2 regions of the Candidatus Njordibacter sp. Uisw_002 genome follow, and region 2 is predicted to be linked to the other one. Evidence: predicted binding sites of a transcription regulator. Region 2 holds the regulator's gene; the other holds the start of a gene.

The links. Region 2 encodes sigma-54, which starts transcription at its own class of promoters, with help from an activator protein. Its sites were predicted from a motif close to ANTGGCATNNANNTTGCTNT; they were not measured.
Region 1: the regulator sigma-54 is predicted to act here: its motif matches at 1,715-1,734, upstream of ABXT42_RS06820 (ammonium transporter).

The regions. Positions count from the first base shown of each region.
Region 1 is NZ_CP159832.1:1,424,147-1,428,068, forward strand. Features, by position in the region: gene gltA (citrate synthase) at 378-1,655, shown strand; gene ABXT42_RS06820 (ammonium transporter) at 1,904-3,112, shown strand; gene rlmKL (bifunctional 23S rRNA (guanine(2069)-N(7))-methyltransferase RlmK/23S rRNA (guanine(2445)-N(2))-methyltransferase RlmL) at 3,123-3,922, opposite strand, start outside.
Region 2 is NZ_CP159832.1:655,131-659,052, forward strand. Features, by position in the region: gene mgtE (magnesium transporter) at 1-510, opposite strand, end outside; gene ABXT42_RS03170 (HPr family phosphocarrier protein) at 523-792, opposite strand; gene ptsN (PTS IIA-like nitrogen regulatory protein PtsN) at 899-1,345, opposite strand; gene ABXT42_RS03180 (RNA polymerase factor sigma-54) at 1,378-2,862, opposite strand; gene lptB (LPS export ABC transporter ATP-binding protein) at 2,928-3,653, opposite strand; gene lptA (lipopolysaccharide transport periplasmic protein LptA) at 3,698-3,922, opposite strand, start outside.

The DNA of each region.
Region 1 (3,922 bases), 770 kb from region 2:
GACAAGTATAGTGACTTGAAACACATAAAACAACGAAACCTTTGTCGTATATGAGTTCTTTTAATGAGTTTAAATTAGTGTCAATTTAGCGTTAAATTTTGTCCATAAATCAGCCCTATGGCTTTACAAACCTCGCCCAAAGGAGGAACATATATTGAATATGATATAACAACCCTTCTCTATATCACTTGTGGTTATACCTAGAATCTATTTGCCGAATCCACGCCACGGACTTTATTCACTGTGCCTAGTGTAGAATATCCTTCGAGTTTTAAGGGATGTACTACTTACGTCCGCTGTTTATAATTGTGCAATAGAGCTACATTACCGCCTTGTACGCCCACCTATGCCCCACAACATTTTTCAGGAGCCAACAAATGTCCGAAAGAAAAGCCACTCTTCACATAGAAGGTATGGACCCAATTGAACTGCCAATATACTCAGGCAGCACAGGCCCAGACGTGATTGATGTACGTCAATTAGTGAGCAAAGGTCTTTTCACTTACGACCCAGGCTTTGTATCTACAGCATCCTGCGAATCTAAAATCACTTACATAGATGGTGACAATGGTGTGTTATTGCATCGTGGTTATGCCATTGAAGACTTAGCAGCTAACTCTACCTATTTAGAAACTTGCTACCTACTTATCCACGGCGAGCTTCCTAACGCAAAGCAGATGGAAGTGTTTGAAAAAGAAATCACCACCAACACAATGGTGCATGAGCAACTTATACAATTTTTCAGAGGCTTTCGTCGCGACGCTCACCCAATGGCGATTATGTGTGGTGTTGTGGGTGCCTTGTCTGCTTTCTACCACGATCAACTTGATAACGACAATGCCGAGCATAGAGAAAAAGCGATTCATCGCTTAATTGCCAAAATGCCAACTTTGGCAGCCATGTGTTACAAATATTCTATCGGCCAACCTTTCGTGTTTCCACGTGAAGAGCTTACGTACGCTGAAAACTTCTTGCACATGATGTTTAGCAAGCCTACTAAAGACAGTAATGTCGACCCAGTGCTGGCCCGCGCCATGGATAAAATATTCATGCTGCATGCTGACCATGAGCAAAATGCCTCTACATCTACGGTCCGTTTAGCTGGTTCCTCTGGCGCCAACCCATTTGCATGTATTGCTTCTGGCATAGCCGCTTTATGGGGCCCTGCTCATGGCGGTGCCAATGAAGCTGTGCTTAACATGCTTGAAGAAATTGGTGACGTGTCAAACATAGATGCTTTTGTTGCTAAAGCAAAAGACAAAGACGATCCTTTCCGCCTTATGGGCTTTGGCCACCGGGTATATAAAAACTTTGATCCCCGCGCCACGGTCATGCGTGAAACCTGTGATGAAGTACTCACACTGCTTGGCATAGACAATGACCCTTTGTTGCAAATTGCTAAACGCCTAGAGCAAATTGCGCTGGAAGATGAATACTTTATTCAACGCAAGCTATACCCCAATGTAGACTTTTATTCAGGTATTATCCTTAAAGCGATTGGTATTCCATCATCAATGTTTACGGTGATTTTTGCGGTAGCTCGTACCGTAGGATGGATATCACACTGGCATGAAATGCTTAATAGCCCTTATCGAATTGGTCGTCCTCGCCAATTATATACCGGCGAAACTAAACGCTCTTACTTAAAGAAGTAATCTTCATTTGAGCCTTTCAAAACCACCTTAGGGTGGTTTTTTATTGCCTGCATTAAACCTCTGGCACGGTCTTTGCTTTGTACAGTAGAAAGCGCTCATTTAAGCGTGATTTAGCAAGCATGGTTGCAAAATGCACCATTATCACCCATAGGTAGCATTGCCTCGCCCCAATACAGGGCGAAAATACCGATGCCAAAATACAAATCCTGCGCAACATAATGGTGCGCGGTTATAGTTAAGGAGTTCCAGTGGAAGCCACAACAAGTGCAGTAGCAGCCTTAGTGCAAAGCTCAAACACCCTCTTCATTCTTATGGGGGCCATCATGGTGCTCGCTATGCATGCAGGTTTCGCTTTTTTGGAGGTAGGTACAGTTCGCCATAAAAACCAAGTCAACGCCTTAGTTAAGATAATGACTGATTTTGGATTTTCTTGTGTGACCTATTTTTTTGTTGGTTACTGGATCGCCTACGATCAACACTTTTTTATTAGCGCACAAGAACTCGGCGCGAATAACGGCTATCAGTTAGTCAAGTTTTTCTTCTTAATGACCTTTGCCGCAGCCATTCCCGCGATCATCTCAGGCGGCATTGCTGAACGAGCGCGCTTTTGGCCGCTACTTATTGCAGCTGCCTTAACTGTTGGCATCGTATACCCCTTATTTGAAGGCATTGCTTGGAATGGTAATTACGGTTTTCAAGCATGGCTTGAAGCAACCTTCGGTGCAAGTTTTCATGACTTTGCAGGCTCTGTAGTAGTGCATGGCGTAGGTGGATGGCTAGCACTTGCAGCTGTGTTGCTGCTGGGCACACGCAAAGGACGCTACCGTAAAGGCAAGCTTGTCGCCTTTGCACCATCAAGTATCCCGTTTTTAGCTTTAGGTTCGTGGATTTTAACCATAGGCTGGTTTGGCTTTAATGTTATGTCCGCTCAAACTTTAGATGGTATTAGTGGTCTGGTAGCAGTAAACACTCTCATGGCCATGGCAGGTGGCACCATTGCAGCACTAGTCATTGGTAAAAATGATCCAGGTTTTGTTCACAATGGTCCATTAGCGGGCTTAGTAGCAATATGTGCAGGGTCAGATTTAATGCACCCTATTGGCGCGTTAGCTGTAGGCCTTATTGCCGGCGGACTTTTCGTTTATGCCTTTATGCTCACCCAAAACCGCTGGAAAATTGATGATGTTCTTGGAGTGTGGCCACTTCATGGCTTATGCGGCGCATGGGGCGGTATTGCTGCAGGTATTTTTGGCTTAGAAATGTTTGGAGGTTTAGGCGGTGTAAGCCTTATATCCCAACTGATAGGCACACTTTTAGGCTTATCTATTGCCTTAGTTGGTGGCTTTATTGTTTACGGTGGCGTGAAGGCATTTATTGGCCTTAGACTGACTGACGAAGAAGAGTTTAACGGCGCCGACCTTAGTATTCATAAAATCGGCGCTACGTCACAAGACTAAAAAATGAGTCTTACTTAACCCAAGGGTTAAACTTCCCTTTAACCTTGGGTGGAGTGATATCGGCCTGCTGTGGGGCACTAGTGGCCTTTTCTGGAGCGCTAGAGGCCTTTTGTAGGTCGTTAGATTCATTGGCTGAAGAGTTAGACTCAGCCTCTTCTCTAGCTTTAGCTTCAGCTGCAATAGTGAGTTTCATTTCAGCCTGAAACGCCAATCTATCTTCAGCTTCATAAGCCAACCTAGCTTCAGCTTTCACTGCTGCAATAGATGCAGGAGTGGATGTAGCATAATCTGCGTCATAGAATTCTGACGTATTTTCTACTTCTGGCTTATATTTACGAATTTCCCAACAGCGATGGATTTTCTTATTACGAGCAAAGTCTTTATCTAAGGTTTCATCACTGATGTCTACTACATGATTATGCTGTAGCACTTTTTCGTCTAATTCAAAACGTCGATAGTTGGTAGAGAATATCAACAAACCATCTTCTGTGAGTAAATCCATCACTTTGTGAATCATCCACGCATGATCACGCTGCACATCTAACACACCTACCATTTTCTTAGAGTTTGAAAATGTAGGAGGATCAAGGAAAATAAGGTCATACTCACCTTTATGACTCTTAATAAACTCCATACAATCGTGTTGCTCAAAGCGATGGACCTGGTCACTAAAACCATTCAAGGCAAGGTTCTTTTTACCCCATGACAGGTAGGTAGCCGACATATCTACACTCAAAGACTTGTGCGCCCCACCCTGCACCGCATGCATAGTAGCTGTGCCGGTATAACAAAATAAGTTTAAAAAACGCT
Region 2 (3,922 bases):
AACAAAAAGGTTATCAGTCATTTCTGGCAGGCTGTCATGACGGCGTAAATAACGCAGAACAGCATCTATAGTAAGGTCAGGACGGATGCTCACTACGTCGGTGTTCATAAGACCACCGGCAGTGTCTTCTGGGTAAGACAACACTTGTTCTAAGCGTTCACGATCTTGCAATCCCAAGCTATTGAGCACTTCTTGCATTACCTTTTTTGGCAGCTGTTGCAAGATATCGGCAAAATCATCAGTATCTAAATTTTCTGTGGCCTGAAGAAGCTCTTCAGTGTTCATTTGATTAACGAATTCAGCTTGAATTTCGTCACTTAAATGCTGAAGGACTTCACCTTCTAACTCTGGATTGACCAAATTCCAAAGTAGTTCACGCTCTCTAGGAGGTGAGGATTCAAGTAAATGTGCTGTATGAGCAGGTTTTAGGGTGTGGTTAAGCATGTGGCGCGCTTGAATAAAAGCACCACTGTCCAGGGCGTCGTTAAGTTCTTGAAGGCGGGTTTCCATGAAGTTACAGCCTTATTCGCCTTCGTCAAAGAAATTGTTGACTAGGTGTAGTATGTCGTCAACGGCCTGTTGTGCATCATCTCCACTGACTTTAAGGTCTAAAATTGTGCCTTTTGAAGCGGCTAGCAACATCACTGACATGATACTTTTTGCGTCGACCATTTTGCCTTCAGTGCCAATTTCTATACTACAACCATAGCGCCCAGTAACACCGACAAGTTTAGCCGCAGCACGAGCGTGCAAACCAAGTTTGTTGATGATGGTGATTTTTTGGTTGATCATACACAAAACCTTACGAGAATAGCTCTACAAAATAGTGTTACAGCAATTTAAAAGCATGTCTCAAGCTTTTCAAGATTAGCCCTATAGCATACCCTTTTTGAGGCATTTATGCGATAGCAATTTTGTACATAGCATCTGCGTCAGGTGCCTGTCTGATGCTCTCTCGAAATTCAGCTTGGCCAAAGCATCCTGCTAAGGTGGCTAAAATTTGTAGGTGCTCGTCGGTGGCTTCAAGAGGCACTAAAAGCACAAACAATAAATCTACCGGCTGCTGGTCTATGGCATCAAAATCTACGGCGTTAGTTAACCTGACTAACGCACCAGTGACATGGGTGCAACTGGCTAAGCGGCAATGAGGTATTGCGATGCCATCACCAAATCCGGTGCTACCCAATTTTTCGCGGGTGATTAGCGCATTAAATAGTTCTTTGCTATCAAAATCGCTCATTTGGTCGCTTAGCCACTGGCTTATCGACTCTAGGGTGCGTTTTTTGCTAGCGCACGCTAAATCAGAGAGCGTGCGTTTTGGAGTGAGAATGTCACTGATATTCATATGGTTTTATTAAACCTGTTTATGGTGTGGGCTCAATTGAGGCGTTTACGTTCATTGGAAGGAGGGATGTTCATACTTTCTCTATATTTGGCGATAGTTCTTCGGGCTACATTAATGCCTTGAGATTCCAGCATATCAGTTAGTTTTGAGTCGCTTAAGGGTTTACGTGTTGATTCAAGCGCGATGAACTTTTTAATAATTGCCCTTATGGCCGTAGATGAACACTCTCCGCCACTTGCGGTAGCTACGTGACTAGAAAAGAAATATTTTAACTCAAAAATACCTCTAGGTGTGTGCATATATTTTTGGGTAGTTACACGAGAAATAGTAGATTCGTGCATTTCCACGTGCTCTGCTACTTCTGCTAGCACTAAAGGTTTCATTTCTTCTTCGCCATGCTCTAAAAATTTTTGTTGTATTTCACAAATACGAGCAGACACCTTAAGCAACGTCTCATTTCGGCTTTCAAGGCTTTTTATAAACCAGCGAGCTTCTTGTAAGTGATTTTTTATATAACTTTTGTCACTAGCGTTGCCGCTGCCTCCAAAATTAGCATATTGTTGATTGATTCTTATCTTTGGTGCGCAATTGGGGTTTAATGAAACTTTCCACACCTTGTCAATTTTTTGTACCATGACGTCTGGAATTACATAGTCTGCCTGACTTGAGGCAATGCTAACGCCTGGTTCTGGTTGAAGTTGAGTGATTAATTCAACAATATGAACTAATTCGGTTTCTTTATAGCCTGAACGGCGTCTTAAGGTGCTGTAGTCGTGGCTACCCAGCAGATCTAGGTATTTGTCTACGATGGCAATCGCACCTTCTCGCCAAGGGGTATCAGTTGGCGAATATTTTAACTGAATAAGCAGGCATTCTCTTAGGTCTTGCGCAGCAACACCTATAGGGTCAAATTGTTGAATCAGAGTTAATACTGCTTGAGTCTCATACTCTTCAATAACATCTTGCTCTTGCTGAATTAAGTTGCCATTAATGCCTTGTGTAATCTCGCTTAGAGTTTGACTTAGGTAACCTCGTTCATCTACAGCATCAATAATACTAGCTCCGATAAACTGATCGATATCACTTAAGCGGCTAACATTTAGTTGCCACTCAAGGTGTTCTTGTAGGCTTGGCTCGTGGCTATTGTGGGCGTCAAAGTCAAACTCGTCCGCATGACCAGTAGCGGGTGTAGTGGAACTTTGGTATATATCATCCCATGAGCTGTCAGTGGCAAGCTCGACTGGGATTTCCTCATGCCAGTCACTGTCAGCTAGCTGCTCATCTGTAAGTTGGTCATTGGATTTATCGTCTGGCGTGATGACGTCATCTAAATTTGAGGCGTCAGTTTCTGCCTGCTCAAACTCTTCTTCTAATTCTAGTAGGGGATTAGAGTCTAAGGCTTGTTGGATTTCTTGTTGGAGGTCTAAAGTTGAAAGTTGCAGTAAACGAATTGCTTGTTGCAACTGTGGTGTCATTGACAGTTGTTGATTCACTTTGAGTTGCAAAGAAGCTTTCATAGTTATACTAATTCATTGCTACTAAAAAGTTGTTTGATAGACCTTTGGCTTTGCTCTTGTTAAAGCTATAGGTTGAAATCGTCACCTAAGTATACCTCTCTTACTTGTTTATTCGCTAATATATCACTACTGGTTCCGTGGGCTAAAATGTAGCCTTCACTGACGATGTAAGCTAAGTCACAAATATCTAATGTCTCTCTTACGTTATGGTCAGTGATCAACACGCCAATGCCCTTATCTTTCAACTGCTTAATAATGTGTTTGATGTCTTTTACTGATATGGGGTCTACTCCCGCAAAGGGCTCATCTAGCAAAATAAATTGGGGTTCACTCGCTAAAGCACGAGCAATCTCAACCCTACGTCGTTCACCGCCTGATAAACTTAGACCAAGACTATCTCGAATATGAGTAATGTTAAACTCTGACAAAAGGACTTCTAGCTTTTCAAGACGTTGTGTTTTTGTAAGGTTTTTTTGGGTTTGCAATATGGCTAAGATATTTTGTGCTACGCTAAGCTTGCGAAATACTGAGGCTTCCTGGGGTAAATAGCCGATACCTTTGCGGGCCCTTCCATGCATAGGCTCATTAGAAATATTTTCTTGATTAATAAATATTTGCCCACGATCCGCTTGCACCAAACCCACTATCATATAAAAACAAGTGGTTTTCCCAGCACCGTTTGGCCCAAGTAGCCCCACCACTTGACCCGCTTCAATACGAATGTTGACGTCTTTTACAATAGCGCGCTTATTGTATGATTTAGCAAGGTTTTTTGCTTCTAATGTAGCTATCTTGTTAAGCATGTGTGGGTGTTGATCTTCTTTTTAAGTGGATATTAGTTAGCGTTAGGTAAAAATATCATATTAACTCGTTTACCTTTACCACCGGAGGCTTTTACACTGTCCTTGGGCATATCAAACAGGATTTGATGCCCGCTAAATTGGTTGCCTTGTTGAATGAGTTTGGCGCGACCTAATAGAGTTAAGAACTCAGTGTTAACTTGAAAATCAATGCTCTCACCCCACGCTTCCATCACTTCACTTTGACCTGTTGCGTTAGG